One region of the Mesorhizobium delmotii genome, then DNA from elsewhere that is predicted to be linked to it. Evidence: riboswitches for the same ligand, from Rfam matches in the RefSeq annotation. Region 1 holds a riboswitch; each other region holds the start of a gene.
What was found. A riboswitch is a leader RNA that binds a small molecule or an ion and turns the genes downstream of it on or off. The one in region 1 is predicted to bind cobalamin.
Positions count from the first base shown of each region.

Region 2: linked by a shared signal. The riboswitch ahead of BQ8482_RS36160 (DUF1636 family protein) and the one ahead of BQ8482_RS03590 (aromatic ring-hydroxylating oxygenase subunit alpha) in region 1 are both predicted to bind cobalamin.
Region 3: linked by a shared signal. The riboswitch ahead of BQ8482_RS35940 (CbtB domain-containing protein) and the one ahead of BQ8482_RS03590 (aromatic ring-hydroxylating oxygenase subunit alpha) in region 1 are both predicted to bind cobalamin.

Region 1 is NZ_FUIG01000013.1:430,978-434,912, forward strand. It holds gene BQ8482_RS03585 (FAD-binding oxidoreductase) at 1-878, opposite strand, end outside; gene BQ8482_RS03590 (aromatic ring-hydroxylating oxygenase subunit alpha) at 902-2,149, opposite strand; cobalamin riboswitch at 2,365-2,565, opposite strand; gene BQ8482_RS03595 (DUF680 domain-containing protein) at 3,087-3,290, shown strand; gene BQ8482_RS03600 (DUF680 domain-containing protein) at 3,412-3,636, shown strand; gene BQ8482_RS03605 (DUF680 domain-containing protein) at 3,725-3,935, shown strand, end outside.
Region 2 is NZ_FUIG01000103.1:99,371-103,305, forward strand. It holds gene BQ8482_RS36145 (NuoB/complex I 20 kDa subunit family protein) at 1-326, opposite strand, end outside; gene BQ8482_RS36150 (NADH-quinone oxidoreductase subunit A) at 317-682, opposite strand; gene BQ8482_RS36155 (winged helix-turn-helix domain-containing protein) at 1,018-2,217, shown strand; cobalamin riboswitch at 2,247-2,451, shown strand; gene BQ8482_RS36160 (DUF1636 family protein) at 2,490-2,924, shown strand; gene cobW (cobalamin biosynthesis protein CobW) at 2,921-3,935, shown strand, end outside.
Region 3 is NZ_FUIG01000103.1:56,383-60,317, reverse strand. It holds gene BQ8482_RS35945 (acetyltransferase domain-containing protein) at 1-949, opposite strand, end outside; cobalamin riboswitch at 1,222-1,418, shown strand; gene BQ8482_RS35940 (CbtB domain-containing protein) at 1,456-1,635, shown strand; gene BQ8482_RS35935 (CbtA family protein) at 1,651-2,427, shown strand; gene cobU (bifunctional adenosylcobinamide kinase/adenosylcobinamide-phosphate guanylyltransferase) at 2,450-2,947, shown strand; gene cobO (cob(I)yrinic acid a,c-diamide adenosyltransferase) at 2,949-3,563, shown strand; gene cbiB (adenosylcobinamide-phosphate synthase CbiB) at 3,915-3,935, opposite strand, start outside.

The sequences.
Region 1 (3,935 bases):
GGCGTTGCGGCCTCAGTAGGTATCTCGACCCCGCCCTCTGCCGGCCCACCCTTTGCCGGCCCACCCTCTGCCGGCGAACCGAACGGGGCCGGTATTTCCTCAACCCCTGGGGCCGCGAAGCTTTCCTGATGATAGTTGGCCATGTCGAAGCCGGCCGCCTCCAGCATCTGCCGCACCGCGCGCATGAACGGATCGGGGCCGCAGCAGAAAATTTCGCGCTCGCGAAAATCGGGCGCCAGCAGCGGCAGCCGTATCGCGTCGATCCGGCCCATATGGCCGAACCAGCCCTCACGGCTGGACCGCTCCTCGATCATGAAGCCGAGCGTCAGGCCCGGCATACGGCTGCCGAGCAGCTCGAGCTCCTTGCGGAAGATGATCTCCTCGGGCTTTCGCGCGCAGTTGACGAAGCCGACATCTGTCCATGGCGCGCAATCGTTCAGCCAGCGCAGCATCGACATCATCGGCGTCACGCCGGAGCCGGCCGAAATGAACAGATACTTGGCCGCGGGATGGCTGTGCAGCGAAAAGTCGCCCGCCGGCCCATAGGCCTTCACGTGAACGCCGGGTTTCAGATTGTCGAACATCCAGCGCGTGCCGATGCTGCCGGCCTGCTCTTTCACCGTCACCGCGATCGAGAACGGCCGCGACGGCGAGGACGACAGCGTATAGGTCCGCATCAGCGGGCTTCCGGTGGTCGGCAGTTCCAGCGTCACGAACTGCCCCGGTCTGTAGCGGAACCAGGTCTGGTTGTCGGAGCGGAAGGTGAAGGTCTTCACGTCAGGCGCCTCGTCGCTGACGCCGATCACTTCCAGCACCTGAAGCCTGTCGTTCCAGGGCGTCATCTCGTCGAGATGGCGGTAGAGCCCGAGATCCGTCATCGCATTCATCCCCTTGACCTCGCTCAGGCGACGCTGCGCAACGCCGGCCGGCCGTCCTCGGCAAGGCGCGGCCCGATGAAGGAGGCGTACCATTCGACGAACTGGATGACGCCGCTCTCATGCAATTCCGAATAGGGGCCGGGCTCATAGGCCGGCGACAGGATGCCGAAGGCGTTTTCCTCGACGATACGGCGGTCCTGGTCGTTGGTCTCGGTCCACACATGGGTGAGATCGGCGAGATCGTAATCGACGCCTTCGACCGCGTCCTTGTGGACAAGCCATTTGGTGGTGACGGCCGTTTCCGTGGCACTGATCGGCAGCACGCGGAAGGTGACCGCATGATCGCCGAGGATATGGTTCCAGGTCGTCGGATAGTGATAGAGCAGCAGCGAGCCGATACGGTCGGTCGAAACGTCGTCGGAGAGGTTCTTCTTCACCGCACGTCTTCCCGTCATCGTGTAGCTGACGGCATCGCGCAGCAGCGGCGCGCGGGTGGCGCGATACTGCCCGGCCGGATCGATGCGGAACTTGCTCGGCAAGCCCGCCGCCTCGCATTTCGCCCAGTGCGCGAGCATCTCCGGATCGCTGTCGGCGCCCTGCACGCCGGTCACGGTCGGCGCTTCCGGGAATGTCTTGCACAGTTCCGGATGGTTGCCGGCGCAATGGTAGCACTCGCGGTTGTTTTCCCAGACGAGCTTCCAGTTGCCCTTCTCGACGATGGTCGATTCGAAGGCGATTTTTGCCTCGCGCAGCCGGTGCGGCAGGAGGTAAGGCTCGATTATGGCGCGCATCGGCGCGAAATCGGCGGGCTCCTTGGCCAGGCAGATGAAGATGTAGCCACTGATGCTTTCGCAAGCCACCGGCTTCAGGCTGAACTGGCTCTTGTCGAAGCCGTCCGCCATCTGCCTTGCGAACAAGAGCCGGCCGTCCAGCTCGTAGGTCCACTGGTGATAGGGGCAGACGAGCTTCGCCGCCGTACCCTTGTCGGCGTTGCAGACGCGGCTGCCGCGATGCCGGCAGGAATTGTGGAAGGCGTTGATCTTGCCTTGCTGGTCGCGGACCAGCACGACCGGATAGTCGCCGATCTGGGCGGTGATGTAGCTGCCCGGCTTCGGCAACTCGCAATCGTGGCCGATGAACAGCCAGTCGCGATACCAGATCAGCTCCATGTCGAGCTTGAAGAAATCGGGATCGGTGTAGAAGGGCTGCTCGAGCGAGTAGCCTTCCCTGCGGCCGTGCAAGAGCCTCAGCATGTCGTTGCGCGCATCCATGTCCTGTCCTCATAGCCGTCGCATCGGCCCGAAATCGGAATCGATTTCGGAAAGCACGATGCGCAATTCAAAGTCTTGGAGCGTACTTTGTGCGTCCAAATGGACGCACGTCGCTCCAAAGACTGAACTGGTGGTGATGGAGGGAGGATCGGCCGCAAGCCGGCGACAGGGCCGGGCATGCACTATCCACCTCTTGACCGCCCACCGCGATCAGTCGAGTCTAGAAATCTCGGGCTGGTTTCCGGGCTCTGGAGTGTCCTTGCGGACCATCGCGACACCTTCCCAGGCTTGGGCCTAGTGGTCTCCCGTTGCGACTTGAACTCCACCACCGTTGCGGGGGCAGCGCCGGGTTCTGACCGGCTTCCCAATTCTCCGCTTCGTCGTCACCAAGCGGCACCTGAGATGGCGTGATCTAATCATGACGGCCGGCTGACTGTCGGCATGAAAGCGACATCGTATCCATGCGGCGCGACACCGCCGGCGAAACCTGTGGGCCGGGATTTGAGGAAGGTGAAATTTGCGCCTGCTGCGAGCGCTGCCGGTCCTGAAAGCGTGCCGGATTGACCATTGCATGGCGCCGAAATGGTTAACGATTCGACAACAACTCAGCACCGGCTTTTTAAGCCGCTTCTAAAATCGAACCGAACGGTTCGTTTCTGTTGACAATGCGTGCATGACGCTGTGAACGCAGGTCCGGCAATCCGTCAAATGGTCGATTAGCCTTTTTGTCTTAAACCTTTGAAAACAAAACAGAAAGCAATGACGAGAGAAGCCTCTTGTACAATTTCAAGGTGTAGATTCTTGGTCCACACGGAACAACTTCGTGATTGGAATCTGCCAGATGGCCTTCCCACATCGGGGCTGTCCGAACGACGCGAATCCCTCTCAAGACACGCCGCTAGACGGACGGAAAACTAAAGATACTGGAGTTCCAAAAATGAAAAAGATTGCTCTTACTGCCGTCGCCGTTCTGGCCATCACCGGCAGCGCCTTTGCTGGCAGCGACCATTATGGGTCCAACGGCGCCAATCAGCCGACCGCCTCGGTCGACAGTTCGTATACGGCTTCCATTCAGAAGTCGGCTCACGCTGAAAAGCCCGTCGACCAGGGCGCCGACCGCAACCTTTTCGGCAACAATTAACAGCTGATCCCAGACCATGATCCCGAAGTGGAAACCGGTTTTCGGAAAAGATCATGGTCAAACAACAAGACAAAGCGGCCAGTCCGCCGCTCGGGATCTGAAAAATTCAGGAGTACTAGAAATGAAGAAGATCATTCTTGCCACCGCCGCCATCCTGGCTGTCTCCGGCAGCGCTTTTGCCGGCAGCGACAACTTTGGATTGAACGGCGCCAACCAGCCGGCCGCTGCGGTCGACAACGGCTCGTACACGGCTTCGATTCAGAATTCGGCTTCGGCGCAGAATCCGGTTCCGGCTGACGAGAAGCCCGTCAATGGCAGCGACCGTAACCTCTTCGGCAACAACTAATGTCGATCCCAACAGCAGCGGCGGCATTGTCTTTCACAAAGACCGCGGCCGCCGCGCTGATGGCATACGAAAATCCAGGATTACTGAAATGAAGAAGATCGTTCTCACCGCTGCGGCACTTTTGATTGCTGCCGGCAGCGCCTATGCCCGCAACGACAACGTTGGCGGAACCGACATCAACAAGCAGGCGACCGTCAACGTCGACAACACGCAGACGTCTTCGGTAAGCAATACCGGCTCGCCGGTTTACAAGCTGCTCAATTCCTCGGGCGACGTACAGAAGTCCGCCCCGCAGGGCA
Region 2 (3,935 bases), on a different contig from region 1:
GTGCCGGCGACGATCATGATGTCGGACTGGCGCGGCGACGCGCGCGGCGCGACGCCGAAACGCTCGCTGTCATAGCGCGGCATCGAGGTGTGGATCATCTCGACCGCGCAGCAGGCAAGACCGAAGGTCATGAACATCAGCGAGCCGCTACGCGCCCAGGTGATCAGCGCCTCGGTCGAGGTGACGAGAAAGCCCTTGTCGGCCAGCTCGTTGTTGATCTCGAGGAAGAAAGGATCATTCGCCCCCACCGGCTTTCCGGTGCTGGGGTCGAGAATGCCCTTTGGCTTCGGCGCGACGAGCGTGCCGGAATTGTCGCTCAATCCCATTCCAGCGCTCCTTTCTTCCATTCATAGGCAAAGCCGATGGTCAGCACCGCCAAAAACACCATCATCGACCAGAAACCGAGCATGCCGATCTGGCTGAAAGACACTGCCCACGGAAACAGGAAGGCCACCTCCAGATCGAAGATGATGAACAGGATCGACACCAGGTAGAAACGGATGTCGAACTTCATGCGGGCGTCATCGAACGAGTTGAAGCCGCATTCATAGGCGGAAAGCTTTTCCGGATCGGGGTTGCGGTAGGCCACCAGGAAGGGTGCGGCAAGCAGCGCCAGGCCGACGACCAGCGCCACGCCGATGAACAGGACGATGGGCAGGTACGAACTCAACAATGCGTTCATGCTGCAGCTTTCCGTTGGCGGCCAATCCACTCTGATTACAGCACCGGACCCACTTGCGGAAGCGTGACAGTTTAACCACTGAACCGTTTTAGGGGGCTCTATGCTGCAATGCGGCGAGGGTTAGCGCAGGGCTTTCGGCGAAGCAAGTCAAACCTTGTTCAAAACACGGTGCTGAACGGCATATCCGGATAAACTGGTCTGATCCGCTCCTGTTTGATTTCCTTCACCTTTTACTCCACTTTTCTCTCCTGACATAGATGCCGCCACAACCCTGCTAGCATGACGCGGAATCATTCGCCCGAACCTTGGTTGAACGCCAACAGAGTGCCGTCTGCATGAAGGACAAAATCCCGCTCGCCATGGCCCGGCGCATCGCGCTTGCCGCCCAGGGGTTTGCCGATCCTCGCCCTAACAGCACGCCCAATCGCCGCCATCTGGCCCGTGTGCTTGGCCGGACCGGCCTGCTGCAGATCGATTCCGTCAGCGCGGTGGTGCGTGCCCACTATATGCCGCTTTATTCGCGGCTTGGCCCCTACCCGCTTGCGCTGCTCGACAACGCCGCCGTGACGCGTAAGCGCACGGTCTTCGAATATTGGGCGCACGAAGCCTCCTTTCTGCCGGTCGAAACCTATCCGCTGATGCGCTGGCGCATGGAGCGGGCCGAACGTGGCGAGGAAATGTATAACGGACTGGCCAAGTGGGGCCGCGAACGCGCCGCCTACATTGAAGACATTTATCGCGAGGTCGTCGAACGAGGGCCGGTCGCCGCATCCGCCCTCGAAGGCCAGAAGGGAAACGGCGGCTGGTGGGGCTGGAGCGACGCCAAGCACGCTTTCGAATGGCTGTTCTGGGCCGGCCGTATCACCACGGCGTCGCGTCGTGGCTTCGAGCGGCTTTACGATCTGCCGGAGCGCGTGCTGCCGCCGGCAGTACTTGCTTTGCCGGTGCCCTCCCCGGAGGATGCGCACCGCGAATTGCTGCGCATCTCCGCCCGCGCCCACGGCGTCGCGACAGCGGGCGACCTGCGCGACTATTTCCGCCTCTCTCCCGCCGACATCAAGGGCCGCATCGAGGAACTGGTCGAGGCAGGCGACCTTTTGCCGGTTCGCGTCGAAGGCTGGGACAAGCCTGCCTATCTTCATAAGGACGCCCGTTTTCCGCGCAAGATCGAGGCGCGCGCCTTGCTCGCTCCGTTCGATCCCGTCGTCTTCGAGCGGGCGCGCACGGAAAGACTGTTCGACTTCCGCTATCGCATCGAGATCTACACCCCTGCCGAAAAGCGCCAATACGGCTATTATGTGCTGCCGTTCCTGCTCGGCGACAGGATCGTGGCGCGCATCGACCTCAAGGCCGACCGCCCCGCCGGCGTGCTGCGCGTCCATGCCGCCTATGCCGAGCCCGGCGCCCCGCCGCAAACCGCCGCCGAGCTTTTCGACGAGTTGAAGCTGATGCAGGGTTGGCTCGGCCTGGAACGCATCGAGGTGGCGCCGGCCGGTGATCTGGGTTCGGCTCTCGCCGACATTGCCGCGTCGTAGACGTGCGTTGACACGACTGCCTGCACAAGCCTAAATCCGGTTCAGACGGTCTCCTCTCGGCAAAGGGAGGAGCCAAGAGGGAATGCGGTGCGAAATCCCCGATTTCAAATCCGCGGCTGTCCCCGCAACTGTAAGCGACGAGCCAAGGCCGAAAACCACTGGGACGGTCCCGGGAAGGCGGCACCAAGGCGATGACCCGCGAGCCAGGAGACCTGCCGTCTAGGACATAAGAATCCGATCGCCTGGCGGGTTTTCCGGGCAAGGAGCCTGATTTGGAACGCGACAGCAGTTTTTCGGCTGAGACAGCGGGCGTATTGTCCGGCGATGATGATGCTCTGGCCGACGTCACCGTGATCGTCTGCGCCTCCTGCCGGGACGAAACCGGCTCCGACGGCCATCCCCGCGCCGGCGAATTGTTGGCCGAAGACACGCGCCGCGCTGTATCAGGCGAAAATATCAGTATCCGCACCGTCGAATGCCTCGGCAACTGCAAGCGCCGGCTGAGCGCCGCGATCCTGCGCGACGGCTGCTGGAGCTATGTCTTTGGCGACCTGACCGTGACCAGCGGCGCCGATCTGGTCGCCGGTGCAAAGCTCTTCGCCACCTCGACGGACGGCCTCATTCCATGGCGCGGCCGGCCCGATTGCCTGAAACGCGGCCTCGTCGCCCGCATTCCTCCCCTCGACCTTGTGAAGGATCAGATATGACCACTTCCGTCTCCCGCGTGCCCTGCACCGTCGTCACCGGCTTCCTCGGCGCCGGCAAGACGACGCTGATCCGCCACCTGCTCGAAAACGCCGGCGGCAAGCGGCTGGCCATCATCGTCAACGAGTTCGGCGATATCGGCATCGACGGCGAGATTCTGAAGGGATGCGGCATCGACACCTGCCCTGAGGAAAACATCGTCGAACTGGCCAATGGCTGCATCTGCTGCACCGTCGCCGACGACTTCGTCCCGGCGCTCGACCAGATCCTGTCGCTATCGCCGAAAGTCGACCATATCCTGATCGAAACCTCCGGGCTGGCTCTGCCCAAGCCGCTGGTCCAGGCCTTCCAGTGGCCGACGGTCAAGAGCCGGGTGACCGTCGATGGCGTCATTGCGGTCGTCGACGGACCGGCGCTGGCGGAAGGCCGCGTCGCCAACGACATGGACGCCCTGCAGGCGCAGCGCGCGCAGGACGAGACGCTCGACCACGATGATCCGGTCGAAGAGGTGTTCGAGGACCAGCTCGCCTGCGCCGACCTGATCATATTGTCGAAGAGCGACCTGATGGACGCCGCCGGCTCGGCCCGTGCCAATGCCATCATCGGCGAGCATGCCGCGCGCGCCGTCAAGATCGTGCCGACCTCGCAGGGTAAGGTCGATCCGTCTGTGCTGCTCGGCCTCGGCCTTGCCGTCGAGGACGACATCGAGAACCGCAAGACCCATCACGACGACGAGCTCGATCATGAGCATGACGATTTCGACTCGTTCGTCATCGACATTCCATCGATCGCCAATCCCGACGAGCTGGCGTTGCGCGTCGCCACCGCGGCCGAGGAAGAAAACGTGCTGCGCGTCAAGGGTTTCGTCGAGGTCGGCGGCAAGCCGATGCGGCTCCTGCTGCAGGCCGTCGGCCCACGCGTCAATCACTATTACGACCGCGCCTGGACCGCCGAGGACGAGCGCCGTTCGCGCCTCGTCGTCATCGGCCTGAAAGGGCTGAACCGCCCGGCCA
Region 3 (3,935 bases), on a different contig from region 1:
TGCAGGCGCCGGCGAGCTCGTCGAGATGTGCCTTCCATTCCGCAGCCTGGTCGTTGCGGTAGAGCCGATCAAGCGTGGCCTCGCCCTCGAGCGTATCGAGCATGCACACACAATAGCTGGAGCAGAACTCCGTGTCGCGCGATTGCTCGCACGAAGTCTGGCATTCTTTCAGGAAGGTGACCTGCCTGGTCTCGACCGGTGCCGGCATGACTTGCGAAAAAAGCCAGATCGAGCCGATCAGCACCGGCTGGTGGATCAGATAGAAGGCGAGGCTGTGCCGGCCGATAAAGACCAGCGGATTTGTCCAGCGGCCGGGCGTCAGGCCTGCCAACCGCGCCAGCAGGCCGGAAGCGGAGGCGAGTTTTGCCGTCGCGATGCCCGCAAGCACGGCGCCGAACCATGGAAACAGCGGGACATAATCGTTGGAGCGCGGATTGGTTGCCGACAGGCCGACCCACCACAGGGCCGGATGATCGAAGATCTCGGACCTGAGGTAGAGCGGTGCGGTGATGACGAAAGCCGCGACAACCAGCGTCAGCAGCGCCGGCAGCCGCAGGAACGCCAGGCCGAGCAGGCTGGCGAGCGCGATCTCGTGCAGGATGCCGAAGAAGATGAAACTGTCGGGCGTGGCAAGCCTTGTGGCGGCCGATATGGCGAGCGCCGCCCCGGCGACCATGGCGAAGCGTTTCCAGAAGCCGCTCCAGCGGATCTGTTTGCCATGGGCAAGGAACAGGCTGACGCCGACCAGGAACAGGAAGGTCGAAGCGATGCAGCGCGCGTAGAATTTCCACCAGCCGAAGGCGGTCAGGCCGGGATCGGTGTAGCCGAAGAATTCGAGATCCCAGGTGAAATGGTAGCTCGCCATGGCTAGCAAGGCGAAGCCGCGTGCGACGTCGATGGAGATGATGCGCTTGGATCGGTCCTGAACGGCCGGCGTAGGAATGCTCATGATCTCGCAATCTGATTCAGCACTGCAAGACGACTATCATGGTTGCCCCGGACAAAAGAAGGCGGGCTATCGCCGGTACCGCCCCAAGGTTCGCTTTTAACCTCTGGATCGCAGCACTCCACGGCCGTGACCTTGGAGCGTTGCAGCGTTGCAGCGTTGCAGCGTTGAAGCGTTGAAGCAATCAGATCGTCTCATTGGAAGGCTGAAGCCAAGTGGCGCTTTCGCGCTGGTAGCTGGCGGAATTTGGTTTGCCGGGCGCAGCGATTCTGCCTATAGTCGCAGCCGTCGTCGGTTCCGTTTTGGAACCAAGAGGGAATGCGGTGAGGGCGATTTTTTTGCCCAATGCCGTGGCTGCCCCCGCAACTGTGTGCGGTAGTCCTCTCCATGTGCCACTGAAGAGTTTCTTCGGGAAGGTGGGGAAGGGCGCTGATCCGCGAGCCAGGAGACCTGCCGGCGACAGGAGAACTGACTTCTATGCCCTCGGGTGGAGGGCGAAAGGACAAGACATGAATACCGCTTCCGTCTCGCTCGGCGCTTCCGTCTCCTCGCAGTCGCGCTTCGTGCAGCTGGCGCTTGCTGCATTTCTCGGCATTTTCGTCATGGGCTTTGTCGGCTTCTCGCATATCGATGCGGTCCACAATGCCGCCCACGACTATCGCCATTCGATGGCGTTTCCCTGCCACTGACGAGGGGCTGACATCATGACACTGTTTCGCAACGTCGTGTTCATCGCGGCGATCGCAGGGCTTGTGGCTGGCGTCGTTCTCGCCTGCATGCAGGCCTTTGCCACCGTGCCGCTCATCCTCAAGGCGGAAGTCTACGAACAGGCCGGCGGTGGTCACACGCATGACCATACCGCGGCGCCCGCCGCGAACGCCACGGACGCCAATGCAATGAGCAGCGCCGAACCGGCCGAAGCTGCCGCTCCGGCTGCGGAAGACGAAGGCTGGGCGCCGGCCGACGGTTTTGAACGATTCGCCTTCAATGTCGTTGCCAACGTCGTCACCGGCATCGGCTTTGCGCTGATCCTGGTCGCCGCTTCGGAGTTCGCCGGCGGCATCGGCAATTGGCGTCAGGGCCTGTTCTGGGGCCTTGCCGGCTTTGCGGTGTTCACGCTGGCTCCAAACCTCGGCCTGCCGCCCGAACTGCCGGCTATGCCGGCGGCCGATCTCACCCAGCGCCAGATATGGTGGACGGCGACGGTGGTGGCGACCGCGGCCGGTCTCGGGCTGCTCGCATTTCGCAAATCGCTGCCGCTGGCGCTGCTTGCCATGGCGTTGATCGTGGCGCCGCATATCGTCGGCGCGCCGCAGCCCGACAGTTTCAAATCGCCGATCCCGGAAGGCCTGCACCACCAGTTCGTGGTGGCGGTGACGCTGACCAATCTGGTGTTCTGGCTGGTGCTCGGCGCCGTCGTCGGCGCGGTGCGCGGCCGCTTGACCGGCACCGCGACCGGCCTGCGCGACAGCTTTGCCTGATCCCGTTGCTCCCGGCGGGAGGCTGACCCTGGTCATCGGCGGTGCGCGCTCCGGCAAGAGCGCGCATGCCGAAAGATTGGTGACGGCCTGTCCGGCGCCGTGGGCCTATATCGCCACGGCGCAAGCCTATGATGACGAGATGCGCGAACGCATCGCGCTGCATCGGTCGCGGCGCGACGAGGGCTGGACGACCATCGACGCGCCGCTCGATCTCGTCGGCGCGATCAAGGCGCTGCCTGACGGCCGGCCCGTCCTGATCGACTGCCTGACGCTGTGGCTGACCAACCATATGCTGGCCGAACATGACATTGAGGCCGAATGCCGATGGCTGGCGGATGTGCTGTCGCGGCCGCGAGGGCCGTGGTTCGTGGTTTCCAACGAGGTTGGCCAGGGCATCGTGCCCGACAATGCGCTGGCTCGCCGGTTTCGCGATGCCGCCGGCCGGCTCCACCAGCAGGTCGCGGCCGTCGCCGGCACAGTGCTGCTGATGGTGGCGGGACTGCCGCTCAAGGTGAAATGAGATGACCGATATCGACGACCGGGACGAGGAACGCCACCGCGCCAAGATGGCCAAGCGCAAGGCGGTGCAGGACGCAGAGGTCGCGGCAAAGACGGTCGAGAAGGGGCTGCTGATCGTCAACACCGGGCCCGGCAAGGGCAAAACCACTGCCGCCTTCGGGCTGGCGCTGAGGATGCTCGGCTACGGCAGGCGCGTCGGCGTCGTCCAGTTCATTAAGGGCAAATGGCACACCGGCGAGAAGGATGCTTTTGCCGCCTTCGGCGACCGGGTCGTCTGGCACACAATGGGCGAGGGCTTCACCTGGGAAACGCAGGATCTGAAGCGCGACATCGCTGCCGCCGAAACTGCCTGGGCCAAGGTGCTCGAATTGATGGCCGATCCTTCGATCAGCCTTCTGGTGCTCGACGAGCTGAACATCGCACTGCGCTACGATTATCTTGATCTCGACAAAGTGGTGGCGGCGCTGAAAGGGCGCCGCGAAAACCTGCATGTTGTCGTCACCGGCCGCAACGCCAAGCCGGCGCTGGTCGATGCCGCCGATCTTGTCACCGAGATGGGCGTGACCAAGCATCACTTTTCCGCCGGCGTGAAGGCACAGCAAGGCATAGAGTTCTGAACATTCCGAAGGAGGCGTCATCGGCGAAGCGGCCGATCTCCTCCTTGCAGGGAGATGCCCGGCAGGGCAGAAGGGGTGCTGTCCCTCGAAGCCTCAAGACGTGGGTTCCTCGCCCACCGAGGTGGCCGCCAAGCGGCCGGAGAGGGGGCTTGTCGTAGAGCGCGGTTCCCCCTCTCCGTCTCGGCTTACCAACCTCCAAGGCTGAAGGCTTCCTATTTTGTTCTTGCTTTGTGCCGGCAGTTATGCTATTGAAATGAATATGCTGCTGATTTGCCCCAGCGACCCGCCTCCGAGGCGGGTTTTTTGTTTCAGCCGATGTCGACCGGCCGCGTTGCAGGTCTGGACTGGACGTCACGCAGCGATGACGATCAC